4 regions of the Streptomyces sp. NPDC043870 genome follow, and region 4 is predicted to be linked to each of the others. Evidence: riboswitches for the same ligand, from Rfam matches in the RefSeq annotation. Region 4 holds a riboswitch; each other region holds the start of a gene.
The links. A riboswitch is a leader RNA that binds a small molecule or an ion and turns the genes downstream of it on or off. The one in region 4 is predicted to bind cyclic di-AMP.
Positions count from the first base shown of each region.

Region 1: it holds a riboswitch for cyclic di-AMP, as region 4 does, so the genes downstream of both, AC0699_RS07490 (M23 family metallopeptidase) here and AC0699_RS25790 (M23 family metallopeptidase) in region 4, are expected to answer to the same signal.
Region 2: it holds a riboswitch for cyclic di-AMP, as region 4 does, so the genes downstream of both, AC0699_RS27025 (transglycosylase family protein) here and AC0699_RS25790 (M23 family metallopeptidase) in region 4, are expected to answer to the same signal.
Region 3: it holds a riboswitch for cyclic di-AMP, as region 4 does, so the genes downstream of both, AC0699_RS03590 (C40 family peptidase) here and AC0699_RS25790 (M23 family metallopeptidase) in region 4, are expected to answer to the same signal.

Region 1 is NZ_JBWKDT010000004.1:231,846-236,128, reverse strand. It holds gene AC0699_RS07495 (alpha-galactosidase) at 1-2,025, shown strand, start outside; cyclic di-AMP (ydaO/yuaA leader) riboswitch at 2,541-2,695, shown strand; gene AC0699_RS07490 (M23 family metallopeptidase) at 2,700-3,698, shown strand; gene AC0699_RS07485 (SGNH/GDSL hydrolase family protein) at 3,890-4,283, shown strand, end outside.
Region 2 is NZ_JBWKDT010000026.1:39,712-43,994, reverse strand. It holds gene eno (phosphopyruvate hydratase) at 1-836, opposite strand, end outside; gene AC0699_RS27025 (transglycosylase family protein) at 1,254-1,916, opposite strand; cyclic di-AMP (ydaO/yuaA leader) riboswitch at 1,920-2,084, opposite strand; gene AC0699_RS27020 (transglycosylase family protein) at 2,342-3,298, opposite strand; gene AC0699_RS27015 (cytochrome P450 family protein) at 3,461-4,283, opposite strand, start outside.
Region 3 is NZ_JBWKDT010000002.1:246,953-251,235, reverse strand. It holds gene pcrA (DNA helicase PcrA) at 1-1,279, opposite strand, end outside; cyclic di-AMP (ydaO/yuaA leader) riboswitch at 1,652-1,819, shown strand; gene AC0699_RS03590 (C40 family peptidase) at 1,818-3,029, shown strand; gene AC0699_RS03585 (pentapeptide repeat-containing protein) at 3,035-3,202, shown strand; gene AC0699_RS03580 (hypothetical protein) at 3,290-3,643, opposite strand; gene AC0699_RS03575 (C40 family peptidase) at 3,897-4,283, shown strand, end outside.
Region 4 is NZ_JBWKDT010000024.1:21,281-25,563, forward strand. It holds gene AC0699_RS25785 (PrsW family intramembrane metalloprotease) at 1-614, shown strand, start outside; gene AC0699_RS25790 (M23 family metallopeptidase) at 772-1,842, opposite strand; cyclic di-AMP (ydaO/yuaA leader) riboswitch at 1,854-1,989, opposite strand; gene AC0699_RS25795 (PP2C family protein-serine/threonine phosphatase) at 2,261-3,349, opposite strand; gene AC0699_RS25800 (MerR family transcriptional regulator) at 3,628-4,283, opposite strand, start outside.

The sequences.
Region 1 (4,283 bases), on a different contig from region 4:
ACCGACCGGGACGAGCTCCTCCATCTGCACTGGGGGCCGCGCATCCGCCCGGCCGACGCCGAGAACCTCGCCTCCCAACCCCTCCCGCCCTACTGGCCGTTCGAGTCACCACTCGACGGGCACGAGGAGTATCCCGTCGAAGGCGGCCCCCGCTTCGTGCGGCCCGCGCTCTCGGTCCGTACGGACGAGGTCCGCGGCACCGAGTGGCGCTTCGACGACGGGCTGGTGGATGACGGCGGCGACGAGCTGCGGCTGTGCTTCAGCGACCCCGTGCACGGCCTCGCGCTGACCCTCCACTACCGGATGCGGGACGGTTCCGATGTGATCGAGCGCTGGATCACCGTGACCCATGCCGGAGACGGTCCCGAACTGGAGCTGCTGCGCGCCGACGCGGCCGTCTGGACGCTGCCCCGCCGCGACCGCCGCCGGCTCTCCCAGCTGCACGGCCGCTGGGCGGCCGAGTCCCTGCTCGTACGGTCCGGGCTCACCTACGGCGAGAAGGTGCTCGGGTCGCGCCGCGGGCACACCGGGCACCAGCACCTGCCCTGGGTCGCCGTCGACGACGGGGAGGCTACGGAGGAGCACGGGGAGGTGTACGGCTGCGCGCTCGGCTGGTCCGGATCATGGCGGATCGCCGTTCAGCACCTCCCCGACGGCCAGGTGCAGATCAGCGGCGGCGCCGGCTACGACGACTCCGGACTGCTGCTCCTCGCGCCCGGTGAGTCCTACACCTCGCCCGTGTTCGCCGGGCTGTGGACCGACGGAGGATTCGGCGCGGCCAGCAGGGCCTGGCACGCCTGGCAGCGCGCCCATGTCATTCCGGACGCCAGGGCCTCCCGTCCGGTCCTCTACAACTCGTGGGAGGCCACCGGCTTCGACGTCTCGGAGGAGCAGCAGCGGGCGCTGGCCCGCCGGGCCGCGGCGATGGGGGTGGAGCTCTTCGTCGTGGACGACGCCTGGTTCGGGAAGCGGACGAGCGACCGGGCCGGGCTCGGGGACTGGACGCCGAACCCGGACCGTTTCCCCCAGGGGCTGAAACCGCTCGCCGACGACGTGCACGCGCTGGGCATGCGGTTCGGGATCTGGGTCGAACCGGAGATGGTCAATGCCGACAGCGATCTCTACCGGGCGCACCCGGACTGGGTGCAGCACCACCCCGGCCGCACCCGGACCGAATTCCGCAATCAGCTGGTCCTGAATCTCGCCCGCGGGGATGTCCAGGACCACCTCTGGGAGCAGCTGGACGGGCTGCTGTCCGCGGCCCCCATCGACTATGTGAAGTGGGATTTCAACCGTTGCTTCACGGACGCGGGCTGGCCCGGGGAGCCGTACCCGCAGAAGCTGTGGGTCGAGCACGTCCATGCGCTGTACGCCCTGCTGGACCGGCTGCGGGCCGCGCACCCGGCCGTGGTCTTCGAGTCCTGCTCGGGCGGTGGCGGCCGGATCGACCTGGGGATTCTTTCCCGGACCGACCAGGTGTGGACCTCCGACAACACCGATCCGCTGGATCGTCTGGCCATCCAGTACGGCTTCGGCCAGCTGCATCCGGCCCGGGTGATGGCCGCATGGGTCACCGACAGCCCGAATGTGCAGCTCAACGGGCGGATCAGCTCACTGAGGTTCCGTTTCGTGAGTGCCATGGCCGGGGTACTGGGCATCGGCGGCGACCTCACCGGATGGAGCGAGGGCGAGCTGACCGAGGCGCGCGGCTGGGTGGAGCTCTACAAGAAGATCAGGCCGGTCGTGCAGCATGGTGATCTCTATCGGCTGCGGCCGCCGGAGGGCGGGCTGAGCGCCGTGCAGTACGTGCGTGGCGACGAGGCCGTGGTCCTGGCATGGCTGCAGGCCCAGCACTACGGTGAGCGGCCCCCGCGCCTGCGTCTGCGGGGCCTCGAACCGTCGGCGGCGTACGAGTGCCGGGACACCGGTGTCGTTCACCGGGGGTCCGTCCTGCTCCACCACGGGCTGCACACGGGCCTCCGCGGTGATCTTGACGCGACGGTGATCCGGCTGCGGCGCAGCTGACCGCGCCCGGGTGCGATCAGCGCCTGGAAGCGGGAGCTTCGGGCGGTCGATTCGTGAACTCCTGGAGTTCACTGCCCACTTGGTGGGCAGCCTCGCAGTGTTTCCTTGCCACGCCACCCATGGGGCAAAAGGTACATACGGGGCGAGCAGCGCAATTCTCACGCAAGGGTGCGGCGATTGCGCCCCTTGCCTGCGTGCGCGGTTGGCGTGAATCTGGCCTGATGGTCGATCTGTCCGAATTGGTAGGTATCGCATAACGCGCCCGAGTTAAGGGGGAGATGGGCTCGGGTTCGTGAGCGGGATCATATCTGTGACGTTCTGTGGCGATGCCGGACATGTGAACTCCCTTGTCGCAAAGGAAATCGAAGATCCGGGATTTACGGAGCGTGACCGGGAAATCCAGGTCGAAATCAGGCGGAAGGGTTCCCGGGGGAATAGATGGCTTGTTCGCGCGACCCGGCTCGCTTACGGTCACCGCAATCCGGTCGGAACGCCTAATCCTGCCGCCGTCCGGAATATCGCACCCACCCACGTGTGGCAGGAGCGGGGGACCCAGGTAGTACGCCGTTCCGGAATCCCGGACGGCTCGGGGTGAAGTCGCGCGCCATGCGCGGCCGGGCATCTCCAGCCCGAACCCGACAGCTCACCTCGCAGGCGGCGGAGAGGAATTCGCCATGCCCGGTAAGGGTAAGCATCGCCGTCCGAGGACCAGCCCGATCACGCGTGGATTCGTCGCCGCCGGAACGGGCGGGGCCGCCATCGCACTTCCGCTCATCGGCGCCTTCGGTGCGCACGCCGCCGAGAAGTCGGCGCCCTCCGCCGCCCCCGGCCGCATCGCAGCCGTAGCCAAGAAGTCCGTCGCCCCGCAGGCGCCGAAGGCCCCCAAGGCGCCTGCGACGTACACCGTCGTGGCCGGTGACTACCTGTCGAAGATCGCCCAGGAGCAGAGCGTCAGCGGCGGCTGGAAGAAGCTGTACGCCGACAATCGCGCCGCCGTCGGCGAGAACCCGTCGCTGATCCATCCGGGGCTCGAGCTGACCCTCGGCGGCAAGGCGAAGGTCCAGGGCAAGGCGAAGGTCCGGAGCGAGGCGAAGGTCCGGAGCGAGGCGAAGCCCGAGCGGAAGGCCAAGGCTCCGGCCAGGAGCGAGAAGCCGTCCGGTTCCTCCGAGCGTGCCTCCCGCACCGCCGAGCGCCCCCAGGCCGCTCCGGCCGCCGCCGAGGCCCCCGCCGCGCCCTCCGCCGCGAACGCCGCCGCGCAGACCAGCTTTTCCGGCTTCTTCGCGCCGGTCCGCGGCGGTATCAGCACCGCGTACAAGACAGCCGGTTCCATGTGGTCCAGCGGTTACCACACCGGTGTCGACTTCATCGCCGCCACCGGTACGTCCGTGAAGGCCGTCGGCCCGGGCACCGTTGTGTCGGCCGGCTGGAGCGGCGCGTACGGCAACGAGGTCGTCATCAAGCACAACGACGGCACGTACTCGCAGTACGCCCACCTCTCCCAGCTCTCCATCGCGTCCGGCGAGAGCGTCACCGGCGGCCAGCAGATCGGCCTCTCCGGCTCCACCGGCAACTCCACCGGCCCGCACCTGCACTTCGAGATCCGCACGAGCCCGAGCTACGGCTCGGACATCGACCCGCTGGCCTACCTCCGCCAGCACGGAGTCTCGATCTGACCGACGTCCGTACCTGACACGGCGTCTCTCCGTCCGCCGGCCCCGCATCATGGGGCCGGCGGACGCGTGCGTTCCGGCCCCTTCCGGGTATTCCCGCTTTGCGGAAAACTGGCCGGGTGGCCTATATCACCCCGCGTCAACCCCTCCCTACGGTGGCGTAAGTCACTTCCCGCGAGGAAAGATGGCTCGACGTGGCAGACGCTTCGCGATCAAGAACAAACAGCGCAATCGGGTCCTATGCGGCAATCGGTGACAGCTTCACCGAGGGCGTCGGAGACCCGGGACCCGAGGGACAGTTCGTCGGCTGGGCGGACCGGCTCGCGGTCCTCCTGGACGACCGGGTACCGGAACACACCTTCCGCTACGCCAACCTCGCCGTACGAGGCAGGCTCCTCGATCAGATCGTCGAGGAACAGGTCCCGCGCGCGAAGGAACTCGCCCCCGACCTGGTGACGTTCTGCGCCGGCGGCAACGACATCATCCGGCCCGGCACCGACCCCGACGACGTCGCGGAACGCTTCGAACGGGCCGTCGCCGACCTCACCGCCTCCGTCGGCACCGTCATGGTGACCACCGGCTTCGACA
Region 2 (4,283 bases), on a different contig from region 4:
AGCGGGTACGCGGCGACGAGCTCCTCGTAGTACTCGGTCATCTCGGCGGCCGAGCGGGACTTGCCCTCGAACTCGTACTTGCCGTCCTTGTAGAACTCGGAGGCGGCGACGTCGAGCGCGAGCGCGATGTCCTTGCCGGGCGCGTAGCCGGCCTGCTTGACGGCCTCGAGGATGAGGTCGAGGGCCTCACGGTTGGAGCCCAGGTTGGGGGCGAAGCCGCCCTCGTCGCCGAGGCCGGTGGACAGGCCCTTTTCCTTCAGGACCTTCTTGAGGGTGTGGTAGACCTCGGTGCCCCAGCGCAGTGCCTCGGAGAAGGACTCCGCGCCGATCGGGGCGATCATGAACTCCTGGATGTCCACGTTGGAGTCGGCGTGCGAGCCGCCGTTCAGGATGTTCATCATCGGCACCGGGAGCAGGTGCGCGTTGGGGCCGCCCAGGTAGCGGAAGAGCGGAAGGTCGGAGGCCTCGGAAGCGGCGTGCGCGACGGCGAGGGAGACACCGAGGATGGCGTTGGCGCCGAGGGAGGACTTGTCCGGGGTGGCGTCCAGGTCGAACATCGCCTGGTCGATCAGACGCTGCTCGGTGGCGTCGTACCCGACGAGCTCCGGGCCGATCTGCTCGATGACGGCGAGGACGGCCTTCTCGACACCCTTGCCCTGGTAACGGTTCTGGTCACCGTCGCGGAGCTCGAGGGCCTCGAACGCACCGGTGGACGCACCGGACGGGACGGCAGCACGGCCGGTGCTGCCGTCGTCGAGGCCGACCTCGACCTCGACCGTGGGGTTGCCTCGGGAGTCCAGGATTTCCCGGGCTACGACGACGTCGATGGACGGCACGAGCATCTCCTTCTGGGATGTGACGCTGAATGTGACGTATGCGAAGCAGGTGCAGCGCAGGTCAGTGCAGGGTCGCTTTGGCCTTGCGACACGAGCCTATCCGGCTCGCGGGCATCGGCCAGCCGGTGCCCGCCCCATGGGACGAAAAAGGGCACGAAACAGACAGAAACCCCGGCTGGGGGCACCTCCCGTGCCCGCAGGGCTACGGGGGAGCGTACGGGGGAAGGCGCGCCGGGCCGGGGAGCGGGGGGACGCGGGCGGGGAGCGGGGGGACGGGGGTGTGTACGACCGGTGGTCCGCCGGGTCCACCGGGCTACGGGTGCCCGTGGGGGACTACGGAGTCCGTCGGGGACCAGGGAAGCGCCCGGTCCGGGCCGGGGGAGTCCCGGACCGGGGCTGGTCCGCGGAACCGGGTCGTCAGCTCAGGTGGAGCTTCTGGCCCGGGTGAATGACGTCCGCGTCGGTGATGACGTCCTTGTTCAGGTCGAACAGCTTCTTCCAGCCGCCCTCGACCTTCTTGGCCTCGGCGATCGCGCTGAGGGTGTCGCCGGCCTTGACCGTGTACTCGCCGTCGCCCTTCTTGAAGACCTTCGCGGGGGCCGGGGCGGCGGAGCGCTCGGAGCGGGTGGTCGGGGCCTCGGCGCGCTTCGGGGCGGGAGTCTCGGCCTTCGGGGCGGCCGGGGCGGCACCGGTGTAGGCGGCATTGGACAGGCCCACGCCGCAGTTCGGCCAGGCACCCTTGCCCTGGCCCGCCAGGACCTTCTCGGCGATCTCGATCTGCTGGGCCTTCGACGCCTGGTCGGCGGTGGCGGCGTAGGCGGTGCCGCCGTACGCGGCCCAGGTGGAGGCCGAGAACTGCAGGCCGCCGTAGAAGCCGTTGCCGGTGTTGATGGACCAGTTGCCGCCGGACTCGCACTGGGCGACGGTGTCCCACTCGGAGGCGGTGGCGGCGGACGCGGTGCCGGTGGCGATCAGCGGAGCGGCGATCGCGGCACCGGTGACACCGGCGAGCGAGGCGATGCGGGCGGACCGACGGAAGACGGTCGGGCGACGGTGCTTGCCCTTGCCGGAAAGCAGCATGGAGTTTCCCCTCACCGACGCCTACGAGGTGAGCTGTCGGGTTCGGGCCAAGTGAGTTGCCCGGCCACGCGACTTGCGCGCGGCTTCACCCCAAGCCGTTCCCTCCCTCATCGGGCCGGTCCGGCACTTACCTGGGTCCCCCGCTCCTGCCTTCGGCGCTTGCGCGTCGACTGTTCCCGTCGGCCGCCGGCAGGATTCGGCGTGCGGTCGTCGGGGCCCGCGATGGCGAGCGGTTCAGACCGTAAACGCACTTCTCCCCGATGTTCAAAGACGAACATCGGGGAGAAAACACGCTTATTTGACTCGCAGAGATGTCCGTTTTTGCAGGTGAGAGGCGTGATGACCGGAGTTGACCGACAAGACACACCAGTTGACCGGAAGAGACTCATGTCTCACTTACACAGAACCGGACATAAGATGTCGAACTACTTCTTCAACTGCCCCTGATCCAGACCCAGATCGAGGCTCTGGCCAGGCAGGATGAGGTCGGCGTCGGAGCCGACGACCCCCCGGTTCGCCTCGTAGAGCGCGGGCCAGCCGCCGGGCACCTTTTCCGCGTCCGCGATCGACGACAGGCTGTCGCCGGGGAGGACGGTGTACTCATCTCCCGTAGCGGCACCCTCTCGTGCCGATCCGTCACCTCGTGAGGCATGACGACCAGATTCGCGCTCATCGCCCGAATTGTCCATCTCGTCCTCGTTGTCGGCGGGGGCGCCACGGTGCTTGCCGGACCCCTCGTCCTTGCCCGCGTCGGCGGCGGCGTCACCGTCGCCCGCCGCGTCGGAGTCCTTGCCGGAACCGCTCGCGGAGCCGGCCGGGGCGGACGGCGCGGCAGTCGGGGTGGACGGCTTGGCACCCGGGGCGGACGAAGCCGGGGCTGAAGGCTTGGCATCGGCGTCGGCGTCCGGCTCCGGCGCCACGTCCGCCCCGTCACCGAACGACGGGCTCTCGGCGCCGCCGCCCTGTGCGGCGGGAGTGGAAGCGGCGCCGCTCCCGGGCTCGGCACCGTCCTGCACGAGACCGGCGATCTCCGAGCAGTTCGGCCAGGCCGCCGGTCCCTGGGCGGCGAACACCATCTCGGCGACCGACACCTGCTGGGCACGGCTGGCGAGGTCGGCGCGCGGCGCGTACGCCGTGCCGCCGTAGGCCTCCCAGGTCTCCTGGGTGAGCTGCAGGCCGCCGTAGTAGCCGTTGCCGAGGTCGGCGCTCCACATGCCGCCGCTCTCGCAGTCGGCGACGCGGTTCCAGGTGGCGGAGTCGGCGGCGGAGGCGGAGCCCGCGCCGAGCAGCGGGATGGCGATGGCCGATCCGGTCACCCCTGCCGCGACGATGAGAGCGGGGGCCTGACGGGGTCGGCGGTGTCGACCGTTCCCGGAGCGCATGCGGTGTGCCTTCCGTGTGACAACAGAAAACTCCTGAGTCCGCCGAGTCGGTTGAATCAGCGAAGACCCCGAGTCGGGGTGAACGTAGCCGCACTCGCGCGTCAGTCACAAGTCGATGCAGCGGAGATCACGTAAAAGTCACAGTCATGACGGAGCGTCAGTTCAGTGGAGGCTCCGCGGGGGCGTGAACTCAACGGGCAGAGTGCGCAATCCACGCATAATGAGACCTCCGCGCCACCGCAATTCGGAAGGATCGACCGCAAGCCGCAAGTCGGGCAGTCGTGTCAGCAGCGTCGCGAGCGCGGTCTGCCCCTCCAGGCGCGCCAGCGGCGCGCCGAGGCAGTAGTGGATGCCGTGTCCGTACCCGAGGTGCTGATTGTCCCGGCGCCCCAGATCGAGCGTGTCGGCATCGGGGAACCGGTCGGGGTCACGGTCGGCGGAGGCGAGGACGACGAGGACGGGGTCGCCCGCGGCGATGTGCTGCCCGCCGAGCGTGAGCGGTTCGGTCGCGAACCGCCAGGTGGCGAGCTCGACGGGCCCGTCGTACCGGAGCAGCTCCTCGACCCCGGTGGCGAGCAGCCCGCTCTCGCCGGCCGCGAGGGAAGCCTGGAGGCGGTGGCGCTGCTCCGGGTTACGAAGCAGGGCATACACGCCGTTGCCGATCAGATTGACGGTGGTCTCGAACCCGGCGAAGAGGAGGATGAAGGCCATGGCGGCGGCCTCGTTCTCGGTGAGGTGCTCGCCGTGGTCGGACGCCTTGATGAGCCCCGAGATCAGATCGTCCGCCCCTTCTTGCCGCAGGCCTTCGCGTTTGCGGTGAATCAGCTCGGCCAGATAGCCGCGCATCTTCTTCACCGACCGGGCGACCCCGCCCCGCGGCCCGCCGCCATGACGGATCATCATCCCCGCCCAGTCACGGAAGTCGTCCTGGTCCTCGCGCGGGACGCCGAGCATGTCGCAGATGGCGTAGATGGGGAGCGGGAAC
Region 3 (4,283 bases), on a different contig from region 4:
AGACCGCTACATCGCCGGCCTTGGCATTGCCCGCGTCCGTCAGCCGGTCGATCTCGTCGGCGACGAACTGGGCCTCGTCGTGCTCGGTATCGGCGACATAGCCGGTGATCTGCGCGCCCGCGCCCGCATTCGTCCACAGGTTCTTGGGACGGCGGCTCTCGTTGCGCTCGATGACGGCGTTGGCCGCGGAGAGAATCGTCTGGGTCGAGCGGTAGTTCTGCTCGAGCAGGATCGTCGTCGCGTCCGGGTAGTCCTCCTCGAACTGGAGGATGTTGCGGATCGTGGCTCCGCGGAAGGCGTAGATCGACTGGTCGGCGTCGCCCACGACGCACAGCTCGGCCGGCTCCAGGTCCTCGTAACCCGTCCCGACCAGCTCGCGGACCAGCGTGTACTGGGCGTGGTTGGTGTCCTGGTACTCGTCGACGAGGACATGGCGGAACCGGCGCCGGTAGTGCTCGGCGACGTCCGGGAACGCCTGGAGCAGATGGACGGTGGTCATGATGATGTCGTCGAAGTCCAGCGCGTTGGCCTCGCGCAGCCGCGCCTGGTACATCCGGTAGGCCTCGGCCAGCGTCTTCTCGAAACCGTCGGCGGCCTGGTCGGCGAAGGTCTCCTCGTCGATCAGCTCGTTCTTCAGGTTCGAGATCTTGGCGCTGAAGGACTTCGGCGGGTAGCGCTTCGGGTCGAGGTCCAGATCACGGCAGACCAGGGCCATCAGCCGCTTGGAGTCGGCGGCGTCGTAGATCGAGAACGACGACGTGAAACCGAGCTTCTTGCTCTCGCGGCGCAGGATGCGGACGCAGGCGCTGTGGAAGGTGGAGACCCACATGGCGTTGGCGCGCGGGCCGACGAGGTGCTCCACGCGCTCCTTCATCTCGCCCGCGGCCTTGTTCGTGAACGTGATCGCCAGTATCTGGCCGGGATGCACATGGCGGGTCGCCAGCAGGTGGGCGATCCGGTGGGTCAGCACCCGGGTCTTGCCCGAGCCGGCGCCGGCGACGATGAGCAGCGGCGAGCCCTGGTGCACGACGGCAGCACGCTGCTGCTCGTTCAGCCCCTCGAGCAGCGCGGCCGGGTCCACGGCAGGGCGCGGCGCCCCGTCCCGGTAATACGCGTCGCGGGCCGGAGGCGCGTCGAAAGCGCCCTCGAAGAGGTCGTGCGGGACCTCCTCGTGGGGCGGGTGCTCGTCGTGCTCGTCGGGCTCGGGCGGCGGGTGCTCCTCCGGGGCCGAGGTGCGCTGGAGGTCCGCCAGGAAGCTGTCATCAAAGAGGCTGCTCATCGCTCTATGAGTCTAGGCCGCCCCACTGACAGCCCGCCGCCGCCTTCACCACACTCACCGCGCCGGAGCGCAACGCCTCCCCGCGCCGGAGCGCGACACCTCCCCGCGCCGGGGGCGCAACGCCTCTTCTTGCCCGAGCGCAACGCCTCCCTTTGCCCGAGCAACACGTACCGCGCCGCGCCCGAGCAGCAGCACGCACCGTGTCGGAGTGCATACAGGAAACGATCACATACTGTCACGCCTCGGCCACGACACGCCAAGGTCACGGAAATGTATCGGGCATATCGAACATCGTCCTTCACAGCAGCACCACAGTTTGGCTAGCGTGCTCGCCCAGGCGGCCCGTACTGCCAACGGCGACCTACGCCAATCGGGCAGCCTGCGCCGAATCCGGCCTCCCGCAGGGGAGTTCGGAACCGGGGACCCACCAGACATGTACAACTGGGGTGAATCGGGCCGCACTCCACCCGGCCCGTAGGACAGCCTTCCGTTCCGTCCGAACCCGACAGCTAACCCGGTAGGCGGTCCACGGAAGGAGATGCCGGCCTTGGCGTCGCATCGCAAGCCGCGCAGCCGCACTCGCACGAATTCATCCGCCGTCGGATTCACGACGGCCGCCCTGGCGGGCGTGACGCTGCTCTCGACCCAGAACGCGACAGCCGACCCGAAGCCGAGCATCGAAGAGGTCCAGAAGAAGGTCGACGACCTGTACCGGCAGGCGGGCTCCGCGACCCAGGACTACAACCGGGCGCAGGAGGCCACCGAGAAGCAGCGCCGCGCGGTGGACACGATCCTCGACGACGTCGCCAAGCGCACGGACTCCCTCAACGAGTCCCGCCGGGCCCTCGGTTCGTACGCGGCCGCCCAGTACCGTACGGGTGCGGTGGCCCCGACCGCCGCGCTGCTTTTCGCCGACAGCCCGCAGGCGTACTTCGACCAGACACAGCTGATGGACCGGCTGACCGACCAGCAGCGCAGCGCCATCGCCGACTTCGAGACCCAGCAGGCCGCGGCGGCGAAGCAGCGCGCGCAGGCGACCAAGAGCCTGGAGTCGCTGACCGCTTCGCAGCAGACGCTGCGTGAGAGCAAGCAGACCGTCCAGAAGAAGCTCGCCGAGGCGCGGGCGCTGCTGTCCCAGCTGACCGCCGAGGAGAAGGCGCGGCTCGAGGCGCTGGAGCGGGAGCGGGAGGAAGAAGCCCGCCGCAAGGCCGAGGCACAGGCCAAGGCGGAAGCCGAGGCGGAGGCGGAGCGGCTGCGCCAGGAGCGCGCGCAGCAGGAGCAGGAGCAGAACCAGGACACGGGCACCGGTACCGGTACCGGTACCGACACGGGAACGGGAACGGGAACGGGAACGGGAACGGGCACGGGCACCGGCACCGGCACCGCCCCCGACTCGTACGCGGCCAAGGCCGAGAAGGTCCTCTCCTTCGCCCGCGCCCAGATCGGCAAGCCGTACGTCTGGGGCGCGACCGGCCCCAGCTCGTACGACTGCTCCGGGCTCACCCAGGCCGCCTGGAAGGCGGCCGGTGTCGATCTCCCCCGGACCACCTGGGACCAGGTGGAGGTCGGACAGCGGGTGGCGACGCAGGATCTCCTCCCGGGTGATCTGGTCTTCTTCTACGACGACATCAGCCACGTCGGCATCTACATCGGCGACGGCATGATGATCCACGCCCCGAAGCCGGGCACGAACGTCCGCGAGGAGTCGATCTACTACATGCCGATCTACGGGAGCGTCCGCCCCGCCTAGAGGGCGTGCCGAGCGGACTTGCGGAAGCCGGGCTTGCGGGAGCCCGGCTTGCGGGAGCCCGGCTTGCCGAAGTCGTGCTTACAGAGGCGGTGCTTACGGAAGTGGTGCTTACGGAAGTCGCGCCGGTGGGAGCCGCCGCCCGGTGCCGGACTCACGCCGCAACCGGCCTTTGACCAAGGGGAGTCGCGGCATGAGCTGCTCGGGCTCGGCCGACCGGCGCGGAGCCTGGAACCCCCGGGCCCCCCGGGCCCCCGTCCGCATCACGTCCACAGCGTCGCGATGAAGATGTTCGCCAGCGTCAGCACGCCCACCGTCGCGAACACCCCCTTGTCCACGTTCTCCTCGTCCCGCTTGACGTAGACCAGCGCGAGGATCACCACGAGCACCGCGAGCTTGATGCCGATCTTGAGGTTGTTCACCGGCTGGTCGTCCGCCTGATTCAGCCCCACCAGCACCACGCCCGTGACCAGCATGGTAAGCGCACCGTGCAGCATCGCGGGCGTGAAGCGCGCCGTCCCCTCGCCCATCGCCTTCATCTGGGTCAGGAAGCCGCCGAGCAGCGCCGCGATACCGATGATGTGCAGGGCGACGAAGACATTGATGAGTACGTCCATGGCACCGGAGCCTAGCCGTACGGTCCGAAAGTGACCCCGGCCGGTCCATCTCCCACCAATACCGGTCAGGACGCCGCCGTGTCGCAACCCGGAGGTTTAGCGTCCTCCCCCAGGTGGCCGACTCCTCACCACCGTCCCGTACCCGGACGGCAGCCGGTCGCCCCCGCCGAAAGACCGGCGGTGGACCGTCCCCCCTGTGCGGTCCGCCGCCGGTACCCGTACCGGTGGACCCTACGGAAGGACTGGCTCCCTCGTGGCAGCGCACCGCAAACCCAGGCAGCGCACGCTCTCCGGCCCCGCCGCCCGCCTCTCCGCCACCCTCGCGCTCGCCGGCGCGGCAGCCGCCACCGCCTTCGAGGGGGCCGGGCACGCCGAACCGCTCCTCACCCCGGACGAGGTCAAGGCCAAGGCCGACAAACTGTACGAAGAGGCCGAGGAGGCGACCGAGAAGTACAACGGCGCGAAGGAGAAGGCCGACGCGGCAAAGGCCTCGGCGAACGAGCTGCGGGCCGAGGCGGCACGGCGTACGGACCGGCTCAACGCCTCCCGCAACGCACTGGGTTCCCTCGCCACCGCGCAGTACCGGGCCGGCGGCATCGACCCCGCCGTGCAGCTCGTGCTCAGCTCCGACCCGGCCCGT
Region 4 (4,283 bases):
TGTTCACGGTGCTGACGGGCATCGGGTTCGGCCTCGCGGCGATCACCGCCCGGCGCCGGAGGTTCCGCAGGACCGTGTTGCCGCTGCTCGGCCTCACCCTCGCGATGGGCATGCACGCACTGTGGAACGGCTCCGCGAGGTTCGGCCCGTTGGGGTTCTACGCCGTGTACGCGGCGTTCATGGTGCCGGCGTTCGGGCTGCTGACCTGGCTGGCGATCTGGACCCGGCAGCGCGAGCTGCGTACGGTCGCGGCCGAGCTGCCCGCGTACGCCGCGGCCGGCTGGCTCGCCCCTGCCGAACCGCTCGCCCTGTCCTCCATGCGAGCGCGCACCGTGGCCCGCGACATGGCCCGCCGTACCCACGGCCCGGCGGCCGCCCGCGCCGTCTCCGAGTACGAGGCCTTCGCGACCTCGCTGGCCTTCCTGCGCCACCGGGCCCAGCGCGGCGCGGGGGGCCCTGACTTCGTCGCCCGCGAGCAGGAGCTGCTCCACCATCTCTGGCAGCGCAGGAGCGTCGCGGCCCCGGCCCTCACATACGCGGCGCGTGCGACGGGCCGGGTGTGGCAGCCACCGCCGTATCTGGACTACGGCGACTACAACCCGTACCGGGCGTAGCGGAGAACGCGGATCGCCGCGGCCTCGCGGACCACACCGCGCACGAAAAACCGGCAGCTCAGGCGTCGGGGGGGTGCGCCAGAGCTGCCGGTGACTCGAGTGTGAACCGTGACTGATCAGGACTACGGCTTTGTCCGGGCCCAGCCCGGGACAAGTCCTAGACGGAGAGGCCCTTGTCGCGCAGCCACGCCATCGGGTCGATGCCGTCGCCGCCCGGGGTGTGCACCTCCAGGTGCAGATGCGGTCCGGTGACATTGCCGGTCGCGCCGACGCGCCCGATGGTCTCGCCCGTGGCGACGGTCTGCCCCGCTCCGACGGTCATCGACGACAGGTGGCAGTACCAGACCTCGGTGCCGTCCTCGAGTTCCAGCACGATGCGGTAGCCGTACGACCCGGACCAGCCCGCCGACTTGACGGTGCCTCCGTGCACGGCCTTCGCCGGCGTACCCGTGGGCGCCGCGAAGTCGAGGCCGGTGTGGTAGCCGGAGGACCACATCGAACCGGCCTGGCCGAAGGTCGAGGTGATCGTGTACGAGGACGTCGGGAGGGAGTAGCTCGCGGCGAGCTTGGCGAGCCGCTCGGCCTCCGCCTTGCGCGCGGCCTCCTCCTCGGCCAGTCGCTTCGCCTCGGCGGCCTTGGCGGCCTCGGCCTCGGCGGCCTCGGCGGCCGCGGTCTGCTGCGCCTTCGCCTCCGCCGCGGCCTTCTCGGCGGCGGCCTTCTCGGCGGCCGCCCTCGCCTCGGCCTCGGCCTCGGCCTGCTGCTGCTCCGCCTGCTGGAGGATGCGGGCGCGCAGGGCCTCGCCCGCATCACCGGCGCTCTGCCCGTCGTCCGCGGCCGTGTCGGCAACGGAGAAGGCGGTGAGCGGTGCGTTGTTCCGGTTCTCCGAGTCGGAGTCGTCCGAGGAGATGAGGGAGCCCACGCCGGGAAGCGAATCCGCGTCCGGGAGGTGGTCCGTGATGGCGTCGGGGAGGGATATGGAGACCGGCGGCTTGTTCTGCGCGGTGGCCATGCCACCCGCGCCGACCGCGGCGATGACGCCGACTCCGAGAACGGTGGAGCTCCGCGCGAGTCCGTTGCGCTGCTTGACGACGCGATGCCTGCCACGGACCGGACGGACCGATTCCTCGGTCGGGTTCCATTCCTCCGCCCCGGTGGCCGGGGCCCACTCGTCGGTGGGGACCCACTCGCTGGTGGGAGGTTCCTGGAGGGCAGGCTCGTTGGACGCCACGGAGGCGTTCTCCTTTCCTTCCTTATCGCCTACCGGGTTAGCTGACGGGTTCGGAGCAGGAAGGTCTCCTACGAGCACCGCGAAGTGCCCGATTCACCCCAATAGGTGGTTCCCCGGTTCCCTTGCGGGATTCGGCGCGTGCGCACGGTGCCGTCTCTTGCGACGACTGTGACGACCGCGCTGCGTTATCGAACGTTAATAGACACGGGGGGCGGATTCCAAGCTCTTCCCATTGATCGTTAGCGACATTGGCCTGGACTTTTCAGGCACAACAACCCCGAATCGGGCGAGTTGACTCCCCCTCAATCCGGTCGCCCTTTCTGACGGTGGGTCACATGCTATGCGGAGGGCTGTCCTTCGATTACGTTCCGTGGCGCAGCTTCCTGTTCACGGAACCACTGGCGGCGCCGCGTCCCGTTCACGGAACCACCGGCATCGTCCTGCGCCGCTCCGGCTGCCGTTCCCCGGGCCTGGTGACCGCCAACAGCGCCATGTCGTCGGTCGCCCGGCCGCCCGTATGCCGCCGTACGTCGGCGACGACCGCGTCCAGCAGCTCCTCCGGTCCGGAAAAGACCCGGCCGCCCAGGCGCTCGCGCGGATCGTAGAAGACGCCGTGCGTGTCACGCGCCTCGGTCAGCCCGTCCGTGTAGAGCAGGAGCGTGGCACCGGCCGCGTACGGGGTCTCGTACGCCCGGTCCGGCGAGGCCCCCAGATCCCCCATGCCCAGCGGCAGCGCGATCTCGGGCGGCTCCAGCATGCCCAGCGCGCCGTCCGCGAGCAGCAGCAGCGGCGGGGGGTGGCCCCGGTTGAGGATCCGGACCACTCCGTCCCTGTGGGGGATCTCGGCGAGCACGGCGGTGGTGAAGCCCTCGAACGCGTCGAGCCCGGAACGCATGCCCTCCCGGGCGAGCGCCCGCTCCAGCCGCTGTGCCACCCCCTCCAGCGAGGACTCCTGCTCGGCGGCCTCCCGGAACGCCCCGAGGATCACGGCCACCGCTTCGACCGCGTCCAGCCCCTTCCCCCGTACGTCCCCGACCACCAGCCGCACCCCGTGCGGAGTGTCCTGCACGGCGAACAGGTCCCCGCCGATGAACGCGTCCGCCTGCGCCGCCTCGTACCGCGCGGCGATCTGCAGCCCGCCGATCCGGTCGGCCGGCGTGGGCAGCACGGCCCGCTGTGCGGCCTCCGCGATGACGCGCGCGGACGCGAGGCGCTGGCCACTGCGGCGTACGACCTGGTTGATGAAGAGAGCCAGCACGGAGACCGTGAACACGGTCAGCAGCTCCGTCACGGCCGGGATGTCGGAGGCCGTGCCGTTGTAAGCATGCAGCCCGGCCACCGCCGCGACGGAGGCGACGCCCGTCAGCAGGGTGAACAGCGCCGAGAAGAAGGGGGCGGCGACGAGCGGTGCCGCGGCGAAGAGCGGCGACGCGGTGTACGACTCCGGGGTGCCCAGGTCGAAGAAGATCCCGCCCACGATCAGCAGGAAGGGCAGCACCCGGACCATCCTGCGGCCACCGTCCCGCCGCTGTCCGTTGTCGCCTTCTCGCTGCCCCACCAGTGGTCTCCTGCCAGGTCCGCCCAGGGTGCGGACGGTACCGCGCCCCATTCAGGCTGACCGGAGCCGCGCCGCTCGGCGACTCGCCATCGGCCAACCGGACCAGCCAGGACCGGCGAGGACCAGCCGGTACCCATCAGGACCAGCCGGAACCAGTCCGGGCTGATCGGTCACCAGGGGGCCCTCCCGGTGACCGGCTCCCGTCCGTCCGGCAGACGGGTAGCGCCTCAGTCGTCGCTGAGGTTGCGCTCCGCGTAGACCTTCATCGCGTCACGGACGAACACGGCCGTCCCCTCCCCGTGCCGGTCGTAGTTCGCCGTGAAGCGCGGGTCGGCGACGTACATCTCGCCGAGCCCGATGACGTACGACCTGGTCGGGGTGGTCGTCACCGACAGCCATTCGCACTGCCGCTGCGCGATCGCCTGTGCTTCGTCGCTGTCGGGCGCCAGTCCGTCCTTCAGAGCCTGCCCGAAGTCACGGGCGATCGCGACCTGACGGTCCTGGAACGCCTTCTTCTCCTCGGCGCTCAGCGAGCGCCACCAGCGGTCGCCCTTCTCGTACGCCTCGCGGCCCCAGCGCTCGGTGACCTCCTGCTCGTACTGCGTGTGGTCGAAGCCGTCGAAGACTTCTTCCGCCATGAGTTCCTCTCCTTTCTCCGTCCGGTCGAGAGTGGTCCGCACCGAGGCGATCTGCCGCCCGATGCGCTCCCGCTCCTGCTCCAGCAGCTTCAGATGCGTCCGCAGGGCAGCGGCCGTGTCCCGCTGGCCTTCCAGGACCTGCGCGATCGCCGGCAGCCCGAGGCCCAGCTCGCGCAGCAGCAGGATCCGCTGCAACCGGACGAGGCTGTCCTGGTCGTAATAGCGGTAGCCGTTGCTGCCGATCC